Regions from separate parts of the Mesorhizobium sp. M0601 genome, predicted to be linked through region 2. Evidence: riboswitches for the same ligand, from Rfam matches in the RefSeq annotation. Region 2 holds a riboswitch; the other holds the start of a gene.
The links. Region 2 has a riboswitch for cobalamin ahead of NKI41_RS04500 (CbtB domain-containing protein). Riboswitches for the same ligand answer to the same signal wherever they lie in the genome.
Positions count from the first base shown of each region.

Region 1: linked by a shared signal. The riboswitch ahead of metE (5-methyltetrahydropteroyltriglutamate--homocysteine S-methyltransferase) and the one ahead of NKI41_RS04500 (CbtB domain-containing protein) in region 2 are both predicted to bind cobalamin.

Region 1 is NZ_JAMYQK010000050.1:5,721-13,007, forward strand. Features, by position in the region: gene NKI41_RS29220 (MFS transporter) at 119-370, shown strand; gene NKI41_RS29225 (helix-turn-helix transcriptional regulator) at 433-1,266, shown strand; gene NKI41_RS29230 (hypothetical protein) at 1,584-1,838, opposite strand; cobalamin riboswitch at 2,394-2,594, shown strand; gene metE (5-methyltetrahydropteroyltriglutamate--homocysteine S-methyltransferase) at 2,690-5,035, shown strand; gene NKI41_RS29240 (FMN-binding negative transcriptional regulator) at 5,134-5,352, opposite strand; gene NKI41_RS29245 (dihydrodipicolinate synthase family protein) at 5,387-6,289, opposite strand; gene NKI41_RS29250 (trans-sulfuration enzyme family protein) at 6,342-7,287, opposite strand, start outside.
Region 2 is NZ_JAMYQK010000003.1:81,995-89,281, forward strand. Features, by position in the region: gene cobD (threonine-phosphate decarboxylase CobD) at 1-226, opposite strand, end outside; gene cbiB (adenosylcobinamide-phosphate synthase CbiB) at 225-1,196, shown strand; gene NKI41_RS04480 (hypothetical protein) at 1,224-1,538, opposite strand; gene cobO (cob(I)yrinic acid a,c-diamide adenosyltransferase) at 2,037-2,654, opposite strand; gene cobU (bifunctional adenosylcobinamide kinase/adenosylcobinamide-phosphate guanylyltransferase) at 2,656-3,177, opposite strand; gene NKI41_RS04495 (CbtA family protein) at 3,170-3,952, opposite strand; gene NKI41_RS04500 (CbtB domain-containing protein) at 3,968-4,147, opposite strand; cobalamin riboswitch at 4,184-4,381, opposite strand; gene NKI41_RS04505 (SRPBCC family protein) at 4,505-4,897, shown strand; gene NKI41_RS04510 (heparan-alpha-glucosaminide N-acetyltransferase) at 5,116-6,114, shown strand; gene NKI41_RS04515 (methyltransferase family protein) at 6,131-6,637, shown strand; gene NKI41_RS04520 (MerR family transcriptional regulator) at 6,656-7,042, opposite strand; gene mgtE (magnesium transporter) at 7,182-7,287, opposite strand, start outside.

The DNA of each region.
Region 1 (7,287 bases), on a different contig from region 2:
CCGCCAAGTTTTGTGGGTTAGCAGGCGCGCACTGTGGCAGCTTGGCTTGTACGGCGAGGCCATGGTTGAGTGAGGCGAAACAAATCCAGCCCCGCGGTCAATCCCGAGGCTTCCCACAATGGCGAAGAGAACATCTTCACTCGTTCCTTTTGAGCACAAGACCTTCCGTTCGCTATGGTCGGCTGCACTCATTTCGAACCTTGGCACCCTAGTGGAAGGTGCGGCGGCAGCTTGGCTGATGACGAGCATCGCAGCAGTAATTTTTGATCGCCCATTCGTGCTGTGTACCAGCCCTGTGTCTTGCGCAAGTGGTCACGAACGGCTGCCGGAGCCTCGAAGACGCCCTAAAAACACATGCTGCGATTTTTGAACACGCTTGACGTGTTAGATTAATTCATCCACAATGCGTGTGTTGAACACGCGAGGTGAGTTATGAACATGAAAGAGCTTAGGGTTCGACTGGGCATGACTCAAAAAGATTTGGCAGAGCAGATGGCAACGACGCAACAGACTGTGGCCCGTTGGGAAACAGGCAAAACGCAGTTGAACGTCGAGCAGATCAAGGACCTTTGTCTCACGTTGAAATGCACGGTCGAGGAGCTGCTGGGCTGGAAGATTGATGTCGAGGAGTGGCGCACGAGCCCGTTTGCAATTGCCGATGCCGAAACGCGATACGGCACGCTCAGAATCAAGACGACTGTTGGCAGCCGCCAATATCCTATCGATGAAAAGGCGCGTGAATCGATTTTACGTCAGTTGAAGGAACTTCATAATCTTCGTAGAAATAACACAAGCAGGCCATGGCTGTATTGTTGGAGCCTTGACAACAAAATACTCTTGATAAATCCGCAATATGTCCGCACCATTGAGCTTATCGGTGACGATGTAGAGGAGATGCCAGAGTATTATCATCCAGAAATCTATCGAGCTTTGGATGACTGGGATAAGGGTGAGGTTTCAGGAAAGCTGAAGAAAGAATGCGATGCCATCATCGCAGAGATGGGTGATCAGGAAGCCGTGCGGATGGCCTCCTATGTTCGCGTCACATATGACGACGGAGAAGATGAGTGGAACTTCTTGGATGAAGAAACCGCTACGACTTTCTTCGGATTGGAAGCTGCGACCTTTGACGTTCCCCAGTGTAGTTTCGCCGAAGTGGAGGAAGAAGGTTACTACCGAGCGCGATACGCCAACCTTGATCGCGTCGCGGTGATGGAGGTTCCAAGCGACCGTTATCACAGATTGACCGCGCCCGAGGAAGCTTAGAACCATCCACGAAGGGCGCATGTTACATCTCGACCTTGCGTGGTGCGTTTTCAGTACGAGATGACGTTAAGCGTAGGTAGCGGCAGGTAAGAGTGCTCGACCAGAAGCTCAACTGCCTCCTCAATATCGCTGCCGATGTGCCGCAGGACACGTCCACGGGAGCGTGGATAGGCGTGAAGTTCCTGCACTCCACGGTCCGCTCTCCCATCGCCGGTGTGTGCCCGACGCCATCTTGTGGACGAGCTTGGCCGCCTGCACCCGGTTGTATTCCGGCTTGCGGTCCGCCTGGGCGGTCCGCCGCGATGGCTATCTCCATGTCAATCGGCGCCGAACTTTGACTGCCCGCTGCCTTTGATGAATTTGGCGAGGTCCCGCGCATAATCACTCTTGGTCTTCTCCTTGAGGCCCTGTGTCGCGAACTTGTGGTCCAGCAGGGCAAACAGGTCCAAGTCCCCTTCCGCCTGTGGCGCTGGCTTGCCCTCACCGCCCTCGGCTTCCCAATTGGGGACCGCTTCTGCGCGCTGCACCGTGGCGATTGTCCGCCCAAGACGCATCACAAGATCGAACGCCAAAGCGTGCGCGTGCACGACGATTTGCCGCTCAGGCCTCATTTGGACAGGACTTGAGCTGGCCCGGTGGTTTGAGCCGGGTTACCTTGAGCCGGTGGGCTGCGAACAACCAGTTCGAGACATTGGCCTCGATCACTTCGCAACACGCCGCTGCGCCTGGCCTCGGTGTGCTCCCCCCGAAATCGTTGTGTCATATCACCGAGGGCATCACGGCCAACAGCTTCCACATGGGCAACAGCCTCGCCATTGAGCCGAATATGGTCGCGAGCAGATCACCAACGAAGCGGTCGGAACCTCGGAGCCGAAGTTCGACGCCGAGGTGGTTCGCATGATGCGCTAAGCAGCACCACGGCGCTTGCCGGTATGTTTGCTGTCGGCAGCCGACGAACTCCTATCCTCCTGGACAAGGGCGGCGTGCGTCATTGCTTTGATTTACCGGCCGCTCAAGGCTTCCACAGTTTTCGCTTTCGAGGCGACCTTTGGAACATGCCAACGGAAATTTAACATAACGACATAAACATTTCTTTATGCGGCGTTGACAGAGAAGCGAACTGCTGTAATTGTCTCCCGCGTCGTGGTTCTCCGTACGGCGCTGCCGCAGCGGAGCTAAGAGGGAAGCCGGTGCGATGCCGGCGCTGCCCCCGCAACTGTTAGCGGCGAGCCAACCCCACTAATGTCACTGAGGCGAATAGCCTTGGGAAGACGGGTAGAGGCTATGACCCCGCGAGCCAGGAGACCTGCCACGGCGAATTACGTCCACGGGCGGGGTGTCTCGGTGGCCGCTGCAGCCTGGCGTTCGTGCCGGCCTGCTAGCGCCTTCCTTGTCACCGACGCCCCAACCATCGGGGTCTGGCATGACTGTCTCTCAGCAAATTCCTGTAGCAACGCTCGGCGTGCCCCGCTTCGGTCGTGGGCGAGAACTGAAATTCGCGCTTGAAAGCTACTGGTCCGGAAAATCGTCCGCTGCCGACCTTCTCACGACGGCGAAGGCGCTTCGTGCCGCTAGCTGGGAGGAGCAACGCGATCGCGGCGTGTCGAAAATCCCGTCGAACGACTTCTCGCTTTACGACCATGTGCTCGACACCGCAGCCATGGTCGGCGCCCTTCCGTCCCGTTACGGCTGGAATGGCGGCGAGGTCCCACTCGACATCTACTTCGCTATGGCGCGCGGCAACCAAGGTCAGACGGAGGATTGTGGGCACGGTGGTCACCAGCATGCGGCTCATCGGCCTGGCGTAGCCGCGATGGAAATGACCAAGTGGTTTGACACCAACTATCACTACATTGTGCCGGAACTAGACGATGATCAGACGTTCGCTCTTTCGTCGACGAAGCCGGTTGATTACTTCCTCGAGGCTAAAGCCCTCGGCATTCACACACGCCCAGTCATCCTTGGACCGGTCACCTTCCTCAAGCTGGCTAAATCGCCTGCCGAAGGCTTCGATCCCATCGCGCTCCTACCACGGCTTCTGCCCGTCTACGAGCAACTCCTGCGGAGCTTGAAGCTGTCGGGCGCCGATTGGGTGCAGATCGATGAGCCAGCGCTTGTCCTCGATCTGAACCCGAACGAACGAGCTGCGTTCGAATTCGCCTATGGCCAGCTGTCGAAAGCCGCGCCCGAGCTGAAGATCATGCTGGCTACCTATTTCGGGCCGCTGGGAGACAATCTCGAAACCGCGGTTTCTCTGCCCCTGGCCGGGCTGCATATTGATCTCGTGCGCGCTCCCGAGCAGCTGGAAACGGTGGGTCGGCTCGCACCGAAGGATCTGGTGCTCTCGCTTGGCTTGATCGATGGCCGCAACGTCTGGCGTGCGAACCTGCCCGCCATTCTCGACCGCATCAAACCGATCGTCGCCGGCTGGCCCTTGGACCGCGTCGAGATCGCGCCTTCTTGCTCGATGCTGCATGTGCCGATCGACCTCCGCATGGAGACGGAACTCGACGCGGACATCAGGTCGTGGCTCGCCTTCGCGGCCCAGAAGACCGACGAGTTGGTGTTGCTTGCCCGGGCCCTGTCCCAAGGCAGGGATGCGGTGGCAGGCGCGTTGAAAGCGTCTGCCGAGGCTGCCGCCACTCGCGTGACATCCACGAAGATCCATGACCCGCTGGTTGAGGGGCGGATCGCCAGCATTGACGACAGCATGAAGCGACGAGAGAGCGCTTTTGCCGAGCGCTCCAGAGTCCAGGCCGGCACGCTCGGGCTGCCGCCGTTCCCGACGACGACCATCGGGTCCTTCCCGCAGACGCCGCAGGTACGCAGGGCGCGGGCCGCTCATGCGAAGGGCCAGCTGAGCTATGTCGACTACGAGACCTTCCTGAAGAAGGAGATCGAGGCTGCAATTCGCTGGCAGGAAGAGATCGGGCTGGACGTGCTGGTGCACGGTGAGTTCGAACGAAACGACATGGTACAGCATTTCGGCGAGCAGCTGTCCGGCTTCGCCTTCACCCAGCATGCCTGGGTGCAGAGCTATGGGTCGCGTTACGTGCGCCCCCCCATCATCTTCGGCGACGTATCGAGGCCCAATCCGATGACGCTGCGCTGGTGGCAGTTCGCCCAGTCGCTTACGGAAAACCCTGTGAAGGGAATGCTCACAGGCCCAGTGACCATTCTCAACTGGTCATTTGTTCGCGACGACGTACCCCGCTCCGAAGCATGCCGCCAGATCGCGCTCGCCATCCGCGACGAAGTGACGGATCTCGAATGGTCCGGCGCAAGGATGATCCAGATCGATGAGGCCGCGTTTCGCGAAGGATTGCCACTGCGCCAGTCTGATTGGAACGACTATCTCGACTGGGCTGTCGAATGCTTCCGGATCGCTTCAACGGGTGTAAAGGACGCGACTCAAATCCATACCCACATGTGCTATTCGGAGTTCAACGAGATCATCGACGCGATCGCTGAAATGGATGCGGATGTCATTTCGATTGAGACGTCGCGCTCGAAAATGGAACTGCTGGACGCCTTCACGAGCTCCAAATATCCGAATGAAATCGGGCCCGGAGTCTACGACATTCACTCACCACGGGTCCCGGAAGTCGGCGAGATTTCGGATCTCGTCATGCTTGCCCGCGAGCGACTGTCCGATGCCCAACTGTGGGTAAACCCGGACTGTGGCCTCAAAACCCGCAAGTGGGAGGAGGTCCGCCCTGCCCTCATGAACATGGTTGCTGCAGCACGCGCGCTCCGGGAGAAAGTGTAGGCCGGAAGGTTTCCTGGTTGCTCACCATGTGGTGAGTTACCGGCTGCCGCATGTCGGCTGTGAATGTGCCAAAACGCGATCACATCCTTTGAAATAAGTCACTCGAGTGAGAATGTGCACTTTCCTTCGGCACGTGTATTAATCGCGCAGGAGTAAAGGGTACCGTTTTCTCCCTGTGACGTGTCGAGTTCGAAGGGGATGTGATTGGCGTCGAGACCGCTCCGGCCATGGGTTATCAGCATGCCAAGTGCACTGTTCTCGATCAGTTCGTAGAGGACTTCTCGGCTCGGTTCATCGAAATGCGCGGGTACATACATGATAGTTCCTTTCACTGGCCGCCGGGTTCGCTATTCACCGGTTGACATCCGATGGCAAGCGTTCCAACGCGGCGGCGATCTGGCGCTTCGCTGCTGAGGGCAGAGGCAGGATGGGACGCGGGGGGTCGGCACGGCAAATCTCGAGCAATTCGGCAAGTGCATAGACGACGCGAAGGCTCGAGAACTCCTTGAAGAGGCTCCAGAGCGGCGCAAGCGTGGCATCGATCCGTCGCGCTTCGGCCGCATCGCCCTGTTGCGCCGCCGTGACGATCTTCACGCAGACCTCGGGCAGGATGCCGGCGAGGACGCTGTACCATGTGTCGGCGCCGGCGATCATGGCCTCTGCGGCGTTCCAGTCGCCGCTGTAGCCGATCGAGAACCCTTCCGGCACAGTGCGCCTCTGGTCGGCCAGATGGCTCTTGATCGCATCGCCCTTGTCTGTCGGATTCTTGATAGCGACGATCCCCCGCACCTTTGCCAGGCGGCTGACGAGTGCTGGGGTGAAACGGAAATGCGTCGTTCCTGGATTGTCGTAGATGACGATCGGAAGGCCACTTTCGCGCGCCACCGTGGAGAAATGTTCGAACACCTCGTCATCAGTGAGCGGGGTGTAAGAGGCGGCGGCAAGCAACCCCGCGGCAGCCCCAAGGGCCTTAGCGTCCTGCGCGAGCCTCACTGCTTCGTCGGTGCGCAGCGCGCCCACACCCACCACGACCGGCATTTGTCCCCCGGTTTCGTCCAAGGTCTCGGCGAGCGCCCGTCGCCGTTCCTCGCGCGTCAGATACATGTAGGTGCCGGTGCTGCCGAGAAGACCGATGGAGTCGACCTGAGCGGCGCCAAGCCGAGTAATCAGCCTGCGCAGAGCAACGGTATCGACGCGGCCGTCACGATCGGCGGGCGTGATGGGAAACGCGGAAAGACCGCTCAGGAATGCCATGGCAAGGCTCCAGGTTTGTGCGTGAGCGCAGGACTGGCCGGACGACAGGTCATCACAAGGCGTCCAGAGCCCGCCGCAGGTCGGCGATTAGGTCATCGACGTCTTCAAGACCCACCGAGAGACGCATGAGGTCCTCGCCGACTCCATCGGCCAGATGCGCATCCTTGCGGATCGGCTGACGAGCACGGGTCAGGCTTGCCGGATGATAGATGAGGCTGTCGGCATCGCCGAGGCTGACAGCCCGGGTGATCAGGTTGAGCCGGTCCATCATCCGCCGCGCGCCCTCGAACCCAGCGTGGAGGCCAAAGGCCAACATGCCCGACCCTTGGGACATCTGCTTTTGCGCCGTCACCTGATCAGGGTGCGAGTCGAGGAAGGGATAACTCACCCATGCCACCGCCGGGTGCGCCTCGAGCGCCTGAGCCACCGCAAGGGCAGTGGCGCTGTGCCGTTCCATGCGCAGCGTGAGCGTCTTCAGACCGCGCAGGATCAGGAAGGCTGACATGGGCGAGAGCGCTGCGCCGGTGATGTAGCGCAGGCCCGTTTCGTGCAGCGTGCGGAGCGTTTGCGCGTCGCCGAGAATCGCCCCGCCAAGGGCATCGCCGTGCCCATTGATGTATTTGGTCAGCGAGTGGAGCACGAGGTCTGCCCCATGTTCGAGCGGCCGCTGGAGCGCGGGGGAGGCGAAGGTGCTGTCGACTGCAATCTTTACACCGCGCGCGTGGGCGCGCTCGGCAATGGCAGCGATGTCGAGGATGCGACTCAGCGGATTCACCGGCGTCTCGAAGAAAACAAGCCGGGTCCGCTCGGTGATCGCGGCATCGAGATTGTGAGGATCGGACAGGTCGACGGCGACGACCTTGATGCCGAAGCGGGGGACCGCCTGTTCGACCATGGCAAGCGTGTTCGCATAAAGCGTCCTGTGGACGATGAGTTCATCGCCTTGGGACAGGAGCGACAGGATCAGCGTCCCGAAAGCCGCCATCCCCGAGGCAACG
Region 2 (7,287 bases):
GGGCGCCATAGGCGCTTGCCGCGAGTTCAGCCAAGTCGCGGCTGCGCGCTGTTTCCGGCAATCGCGACAGGGCGGTGGCGGGCAAATCGAAAAGCGGGTAGGAGTGCGGATTGATCCCGGTCGAGAGGTCGACGAAAGGCAGCGGCGCGTGAGGGAAAAGCGCCCTCGCCCGGCCAAGGCTTCCGCCGTGGTCCACTGCCGCCGTCACTCCATCAAGAGACTTCATGCCGATCCTGATCACTTTCCTGTCGCTGGCCATCGAACTTGTACTCGGCTACCCGGCCCGGCTCTTCGATGCCATTGGCCATCCCGTCACCTGGTTCGGCAGGCTGATATCCTTTCTCGACCGCAGGCTCAACCGCGCCACTGATTCCGACGCCCACCGTCGCGGCTGGGGCGTCGTCGCGCTGCTGGTGATCGTGCTGGTGCCGGCCGCCCTCGCCCTCTGGCTCGAAACCTTGCTTTGGAGCATTCCCCTCGGCTTGTTGGTCACCGCAATCCTGGCGACGTCGCTGCTGTCGCAGAAGAGCCTGGCCGAGCATGTCGAAGCGGTCGCCGACGCACTCGACAGCGGCGGACTGGATATGGGCCGCATTGCCGTCTCGCGGATCGTCGGTCGCGACCCGGAAAAGCTCGACAGGGCCGCTGTCTGCCGCGCCGCGATCGAAAGCCTGGCCGAGAATTTCTCCGACGGCGTCGTCGCTCCGGCCTTCTGGCTCGGTATCGGCGGGCTCGCCGGCGGCGTCGCCTACAAGGCCGCCAACACCGCCGATTCGATGATCGGCCATCGCACCCCGCGCCACGAAGCCTTCGGCTGGGCGGCGGCGCGCTTCGACGATTGGATCAATCTGCCGGCGTCGCGGCTGACGGCGCTGCTGATCGTACTCGCCGCTTTTCTGGTCAAGGGCGCCGACGCCAAGGGCGCCTGGCACGCCGTGCGGCGCGATGCGAAAAAACACCGCTCGCCCAACGCCGGCTGGCCGGAAGCAGCGATGGCCGGCGGGCTCGGCCTGGCGCTCGCCGGCCCCCGTTCCTATGACGGCGTGATGGTCGAAGACGCATTGATGGGCGACGGCGGCCGGCGCGATGATGTCGAGAGCACCGACATCCGACGGGCCCTGAAACTCTACCGCGTCGCCGACTTACTGCTGATCGCGCTGTTCGGAATCATCGCGGTGATCGTCATCGCCGCGTGAACGTCCGAATGGGTCGGCAAACCCGACCTACCAGGTAACACGGACTTCCTTTGCGCTCGGATCGGCTTCCACGCCAAACCTTTTGATCGCGTACCCACCGGCAGCTACGGGAGAAGATTTCAATAAGGGTTCGACTACGACAAAAAGTCGTTCAGCGTTTGGCCCATACATGTAGAGGATGCATTCGCCTTCACCAAACAAGTCACCGTCAAACTCGCCGACCGATGCATCCTCGATAGCTTTCTCTAGCCGATCCTCGAGCGCATAAATGGATTCGCGTTCGTCAGCGGCACCAAACTGACCATCATTGAGAATAAGATAGACGATTACCGCCTGGTCCACGAACAATCTCCAGCTTCGCAAGCGACCAGAACTCTATCCCCTGACATCCGGCGGCACTGAAACTCTACCGGATCGCCGACTTTCTGCTGATCGCACTGTTTGGGGTAATCTCGACGGTCGTAATTCTGTTGTGATCTTCGCCCGATCTCAGGCGAAACAAAAACCCGCCATGCGGCGGGTCGTTGGAGCCAATTAGCACCATACCAAAATTAGTAGCATAGCTGCCGGCACAAAGCAAGAACAAAATAGGGCTACGCCTCAAATGATCGCTTCAGGTCGGCGCTGCCCCTCACCCTTACCATTCCAGGGGCGAGCCGCTTCGTGCGGCTTTCCCTTCTCCCCTTGTGGGAGAAGGTGGCCGCGAAACGGCCGGATGAGGGGTGTTCCAGCTTGGCACCAACAGCGCCCCGGCCAGCACCTCTCAACCGTCTTGGCGCTGCGCGCCAATCCACCTTCTCCCACAAGGGGAGAAGGAAGAAGAGGCGCCAGCAACACCCCTCAGAACTCGATCCCCTGCTGCGCCTTCACGCCGGCGGAGAAGTGGTGCTTGGTCACGCCCATCTCGGTGACCAGATCGGCCGCCTCGACCAATACCGGTTTGGCGTTGCGGCCGGTGACGACGACATGCAGGCCTTCGCGACGCGCCTTCAGCGCCGCGACCACCTTTTCGAGATCGAGGTAGTCGTAGCGCAGCGCGATGTTCAGCTCGTCGAGCACCACGAGGCTGATCGACGGCTCGGCCATCAGCTCCAGCGCTTTCGCCCAGGCAGCCTCGGCCGCCGCGATGTCGCGCTTCAGGTCCTGTGTCTCCCAGGTAAAGCCCTCGCCCATGGCGTGCCAGACGACACGATCGCCAAAACTAGCAAACGCGTCCTTCTCGCCGGTATGCCATTTGCCCTTGATGAACTGAACGACGCCGACGCGCTTGCCATAGCCGAGCATCCTGAGTGCCAGCCCAAAGGCGGCCGTGGTTTTGCCCTTGCCCGGTCCGGTGTTGACGATCAGCAGCCCCTTCTCGACCGTCTTGGCCGCGACCTCTGCGTCCTGCACCGCCTTGCGCTTGGCCATCTTGGCGCGGTGGCGTTCCTCGTCCTTGGCATCGATAGTATCAGCCATGTCATTTCACCTTGAGCGGCAGCCCCGCCACCATCAAAAGCACGGTGCCGGCAACGGCGGCGACGTCCTGGTTCAGCCGGCCGGCGGCATCGCGAAACCGTCTTGCCAGCGCATTGTCCGGCACGATGCCCTGGCCGACCTCGTTGGACACCACGAACCACGGCCCACGCGGCCGCGACAGCACATCGGCCAGCCTCCGGCATTCGGCCTCGACATCATGGTCGGCCAGCATATGGTTGGTCAGCCACAGCGTCAGGCAATCGATCAGCACCGGCTGGCCGTCAGGCAGCGCTCCGATCGCGCCGGCAAGGTCGAGCGGCGCATCGATGGTCGTCCAGCCGGCGCCGCGGCGCGAGCGGTGCAGCGCGATGCGCTGGCGCATCTCCTCGTCATAGGCTTGCGCCGTGGCGATATAGCTCCAAGGCGGCGGGCCGACCGTCACCAGGCTCTCGGCATGCGCGCTATTGGCGGAGCGCGCACCGCCGATGACCAGGGTCAGTGCCCCGGCAGCGCGGTCAGGCAAAGCTGTCGCGCAGGCTGGTCGCCGTGCCCGTGAAGCGTCCGCGCACCACGCCGACGACCGCGCCGAGCACCAGCCAGAACACCAGATTGGTCAGCGTCACCGCCACCACGAACTGGTGGTGCAGGCCTTCCGGGATCGCGGTCTCGAAGCTATCGGGCTGCGGCGCGCCGACAATATGCGGCGCCATGATCAACGCTACGGCAAGGATCGCCAGCGGCAACGATCTGCGGAAGGCGATAAGGCCGAGCCCGGCGGCGGTCGCCACCACTGTTGCCCACCACCAGATCTGGCGTTGGACAAGGTCGGCCGCCGGCATCGCCGGCAGTTCCGGCGGCAGGCCGAGGCCCGGCGCCAGCGTGAACACGGCAAAGCCGGCAAGCCCCCAGAACACGCCCTGGCGCCAGTTGCCGATGCCGCCGGCGAATTCCGAAACCGCAACCAGGACCAGCGCGAAGCCGATGCCGGTGACGATATTGGCAACGACGCTGAAGGCGAAGCGTTCGAAACCGTCGGCCGGCGCCCAGCCTTCGCCTTCCGCCGGAGCCATTGCTTCAGCCGGTGCCGGCGCGGCGCTGCTCATAGCCGTCGTGCCCGCGGCGTTTTCGGCCGGTGCCGCAGGTGCCGCGGCATGGTCATGGCCGCCGCCGGCCTGTTCGTAGATTTCCGCCTTCAGGATGAGCGGCACCGTGGCATAGGCTTGCATGCAGGCGAGAGCCACGCCGGCCACAAGCCCTGCGATCGCCGCGATGAACACGACGTTGCGAAACAGTGTCATGATGTCAGCCCCTTGTCAGTGGCAGGGAAAGCCCATCGAATGGCGATAGTCGTGCGCGGCATTGTGGACCGCATCGATATGCGAGAAGCCGACAAAGCCCATGACGAAAATGCCGAGGAATGCAGCAAGCGCCAGTTGCATGAGACGCGACTGCGAGGAGGCGGAAGCGCCGAGCGAAACGGAAGCGGTATTCATGTCTTGTCCTTTCGCCCTCCACCCGAGGGCATAGAAGTCAGTTTCCTGTCGCCGGCAGGTCTCCTGGCTCGCGGATCAGCGCCCTTCCCCACCTTCCCGAAGGCGAACCTTCAGTGGCATATGGAGAGGACTACCGCACACAGTTGCGGGGGCAGCCACGGCATTGGGCAAACAATTTCGCCCGCACCGCATTCCCTCTTGGTTCCAAACGGAACCGACGACATCAGCGACTATAGGCAGAATCGCCGCGCCCGGCAAACCAAATTCCGCCGGATCGTGTGGCGAATGCGCCGCCTCGCCAAGTTCGCAGACCGGCGCCGCGATTGACAATTTTCGCAGCCGGGTGTCGGCTGGCGGATGGGGAGGAAGCCGGCATGCAACCCAGCCCGAACAAGCGATCCCTACAACGGCCTGACGCGGCCCGAGCCGACGCTGCCGTCAAACAGCCTATTGGGACATCGCAGCCTATCAGCGCGATCTCGAGGCGATCTGGTATCGCAACTGGCTGCTCGTCTGCCGCGACGCGAAGCGCTCGCCGATCCGGCCGCCGATATCGACAACATCGTCGCGTTCGGTACCCAGGTGCTGGAGGAGGATGCTGATATCTGCGAGGTCAACCAGATGGGCCTGCGCTCGATGCGCCATAAGACCGGCGTGCTGATGCCCGAGGAATACGACTTGCACCGCTTCCACAACTGGGTGCGCGAGCGCCATGCGGCGCTCGCACATCAAAGCGATTTGGGCAGATAACGCCAGGTGACGAAGCCGCAGGCCACCGCCAGCAGCCCGAGCGTCGCGAAAACCGCGCCCAGGCCGAAGAACGCCAGCACGCCGGCCAAAGGCTTTCCGGCTCTGGCCTAAAGCAGCCCTGATGCCGACCGGCGCCAACGCGACGCAAGGCCCTGCTTCTTTTGACGGTGGCAACCGTGATAGTCGTCTTGCCGGGGCTGAACCAAGACAGCGAAACCATGAGCATCGACACGCCGACCGCAGCCGTTCAGGATCAACCGAAGTCGAAGCGCATCGCCGTTATCGACATTGCACGCGGCATCGCTTTGCTTGCCATGGCGAGCTATCATTTCACCTGGGACCTCGAATTCTTCGGCTACACCGATCCCGGCCTCACCGCCTTCGGCTGGTGGAAAATCTACGCGCGCTGCATCGCCTCGAGCTTCCTGTTCCTGGTCGGCATCAGCCTCTATCTCGCCCATGGCAAAAAAATCCGCTGGACCGGCTTCTGGAAGCGCTTCGCCATGGTTGCCGGGGCAGCGCTCGCAATATCGCTGGTCACCCGCATCGCCACGCCCGACGGCTTCATCTTCTTCGGCATATTGCATGAGATCGCGCTCGCCAGCCTGCTCGGCCTGGCGTTCCTGCGCCTGCCGGCGCTGCTGACGCTTGCCGTGGCGGCCCTCGCTATTGCCGCGCCTTTCTACCTGCGATCCGAGCTTTTCGATCATCCGTCTTTGTGGTGGGTCGGCCTGTCGGCGACCAACCCGCGCTCCAACGACTACGTTCCGCTGCTGCCCTGGTTCGGCGCCGTACTTGCCGGCATCGCGGTTACCAAGCTCGCTGCCACCTCCGGCGCGCTGACGCGGCTGTCGGCATTGGCGCCCGGCCGCTGGGCAAATCCGCTGGTCTTCATCGGCCGGCACAGCCTTGCTTTCTATCTGATCCATCAGCCGGTGCTGATCGGCTCGGTCTGGCTGTTTTCGCAATTCATGCCGGCGCAGGCCGAAACCAGGGAGGTGCGTTTTCTGAAATCCTGCCAGATATCCTGCGAGCAGGCACGCGACACCGAGTTCTGCTCCAGCTATTGTGCCTGCATGCTGGACACTCTCCAGGGCGAAGCCTCGCTTGACCGGCTCTACAGCGACGACCAGTCCCCGGAGTGGAAGGCGCATATTGGCGAGCTCGCCGGCACCTGCACCGCCCAAACCGAGGCGGCGGAACCGGGAACGCGCTAATCGAGGGAGGACAATAATGAGCGACAGTCACCCGAAACCCATGCAGCAAAATCCTGGGCAGCCGAAGCTGGGGCACATCCCATGGCCGCCGCTGATCTATATCGCTGCCATCATCGTCAGCGTCGCGCTAGGGCTGTTCTATCCGCTGCCGTGGATCGGCGATCTTCTCGGCGACATCCTGTTCGCCGCCGGCCTTGTGGGGTTGGTGGCGGTTGCCGCGCTCTGGTTCACGGCAATCCGCACCATGATCCGCGCCAAGACGACGCTCAACCCGAACGGCGTGCCTGACCATCTGGTGACCACCGGACCCTTCGCCGTCAGCCGCAACCCGATCTACCTCGCCAACACGCTGCTGCTGGTCAGCCTCGCCTTTGTCACTGGGATCGCCTGGTTCCTGCCGCTGGCAGTCATCGCGGCGTTCCTGACGCAGAAGCTGACGATCGAGAGCGAGGAGAAGGTGCTGACGGCCAAATTCGGCAAGAAATACCGGGACTACGCCAAAAGGGTGCGGCGCTGGATTTGAGCCGAGGCTGACACCGGCTTAGGTGGTGACGCCGAGCTCCACCAGCCGCTCGACGCAGGATTCCTCGGCCTGGTCGAGCTCTGCCAGGGTCTCTTCGAGGTCGCGGCGTTTCTGGCGAAGATCCTCGCGCTTTTCCTCGATGCGCTTGATCATCAGTTTGAGCTGGCCTACCTCGCCGGGCGGCTCCCTGTACATCTGGATGATCTCGCGGATCTCGTTGATCGAGAAGCCGAGTCTTTTTCCCCGCATGATCTGGCGGATGAGATGCCGGTCCGACGGACGGAACAGCCGCGTGCGGCCGCGTCTTACCGGCTGCACCAGCCCTTCGTCCTCATAGAAGCGCAACGTCCGCGTCGACACGTCGAATTCGCGGGTCAGCTCCGTGATCGAATAATATTCCCGCATCGTCACTCCAATGCCCCGGCCACGCCGCGAGTTCCAACTGGCCGGCGCCGCCGGCGCCCAGGCGCGTACCAGAATCGGCGGACAAGGCACCTTTCAAAGCCTCGCATGGCATTTACGTAAAAGTCAATTGAGGTGACGTTCAGCGCACGCCGAACCACCATGTGGCGAGCCCGAGAAAGGCAAAGAAACCGACGACATCGGTGACCGTGGTGACGAAAACCGCCGAAGCCACAGCCGGATCGATC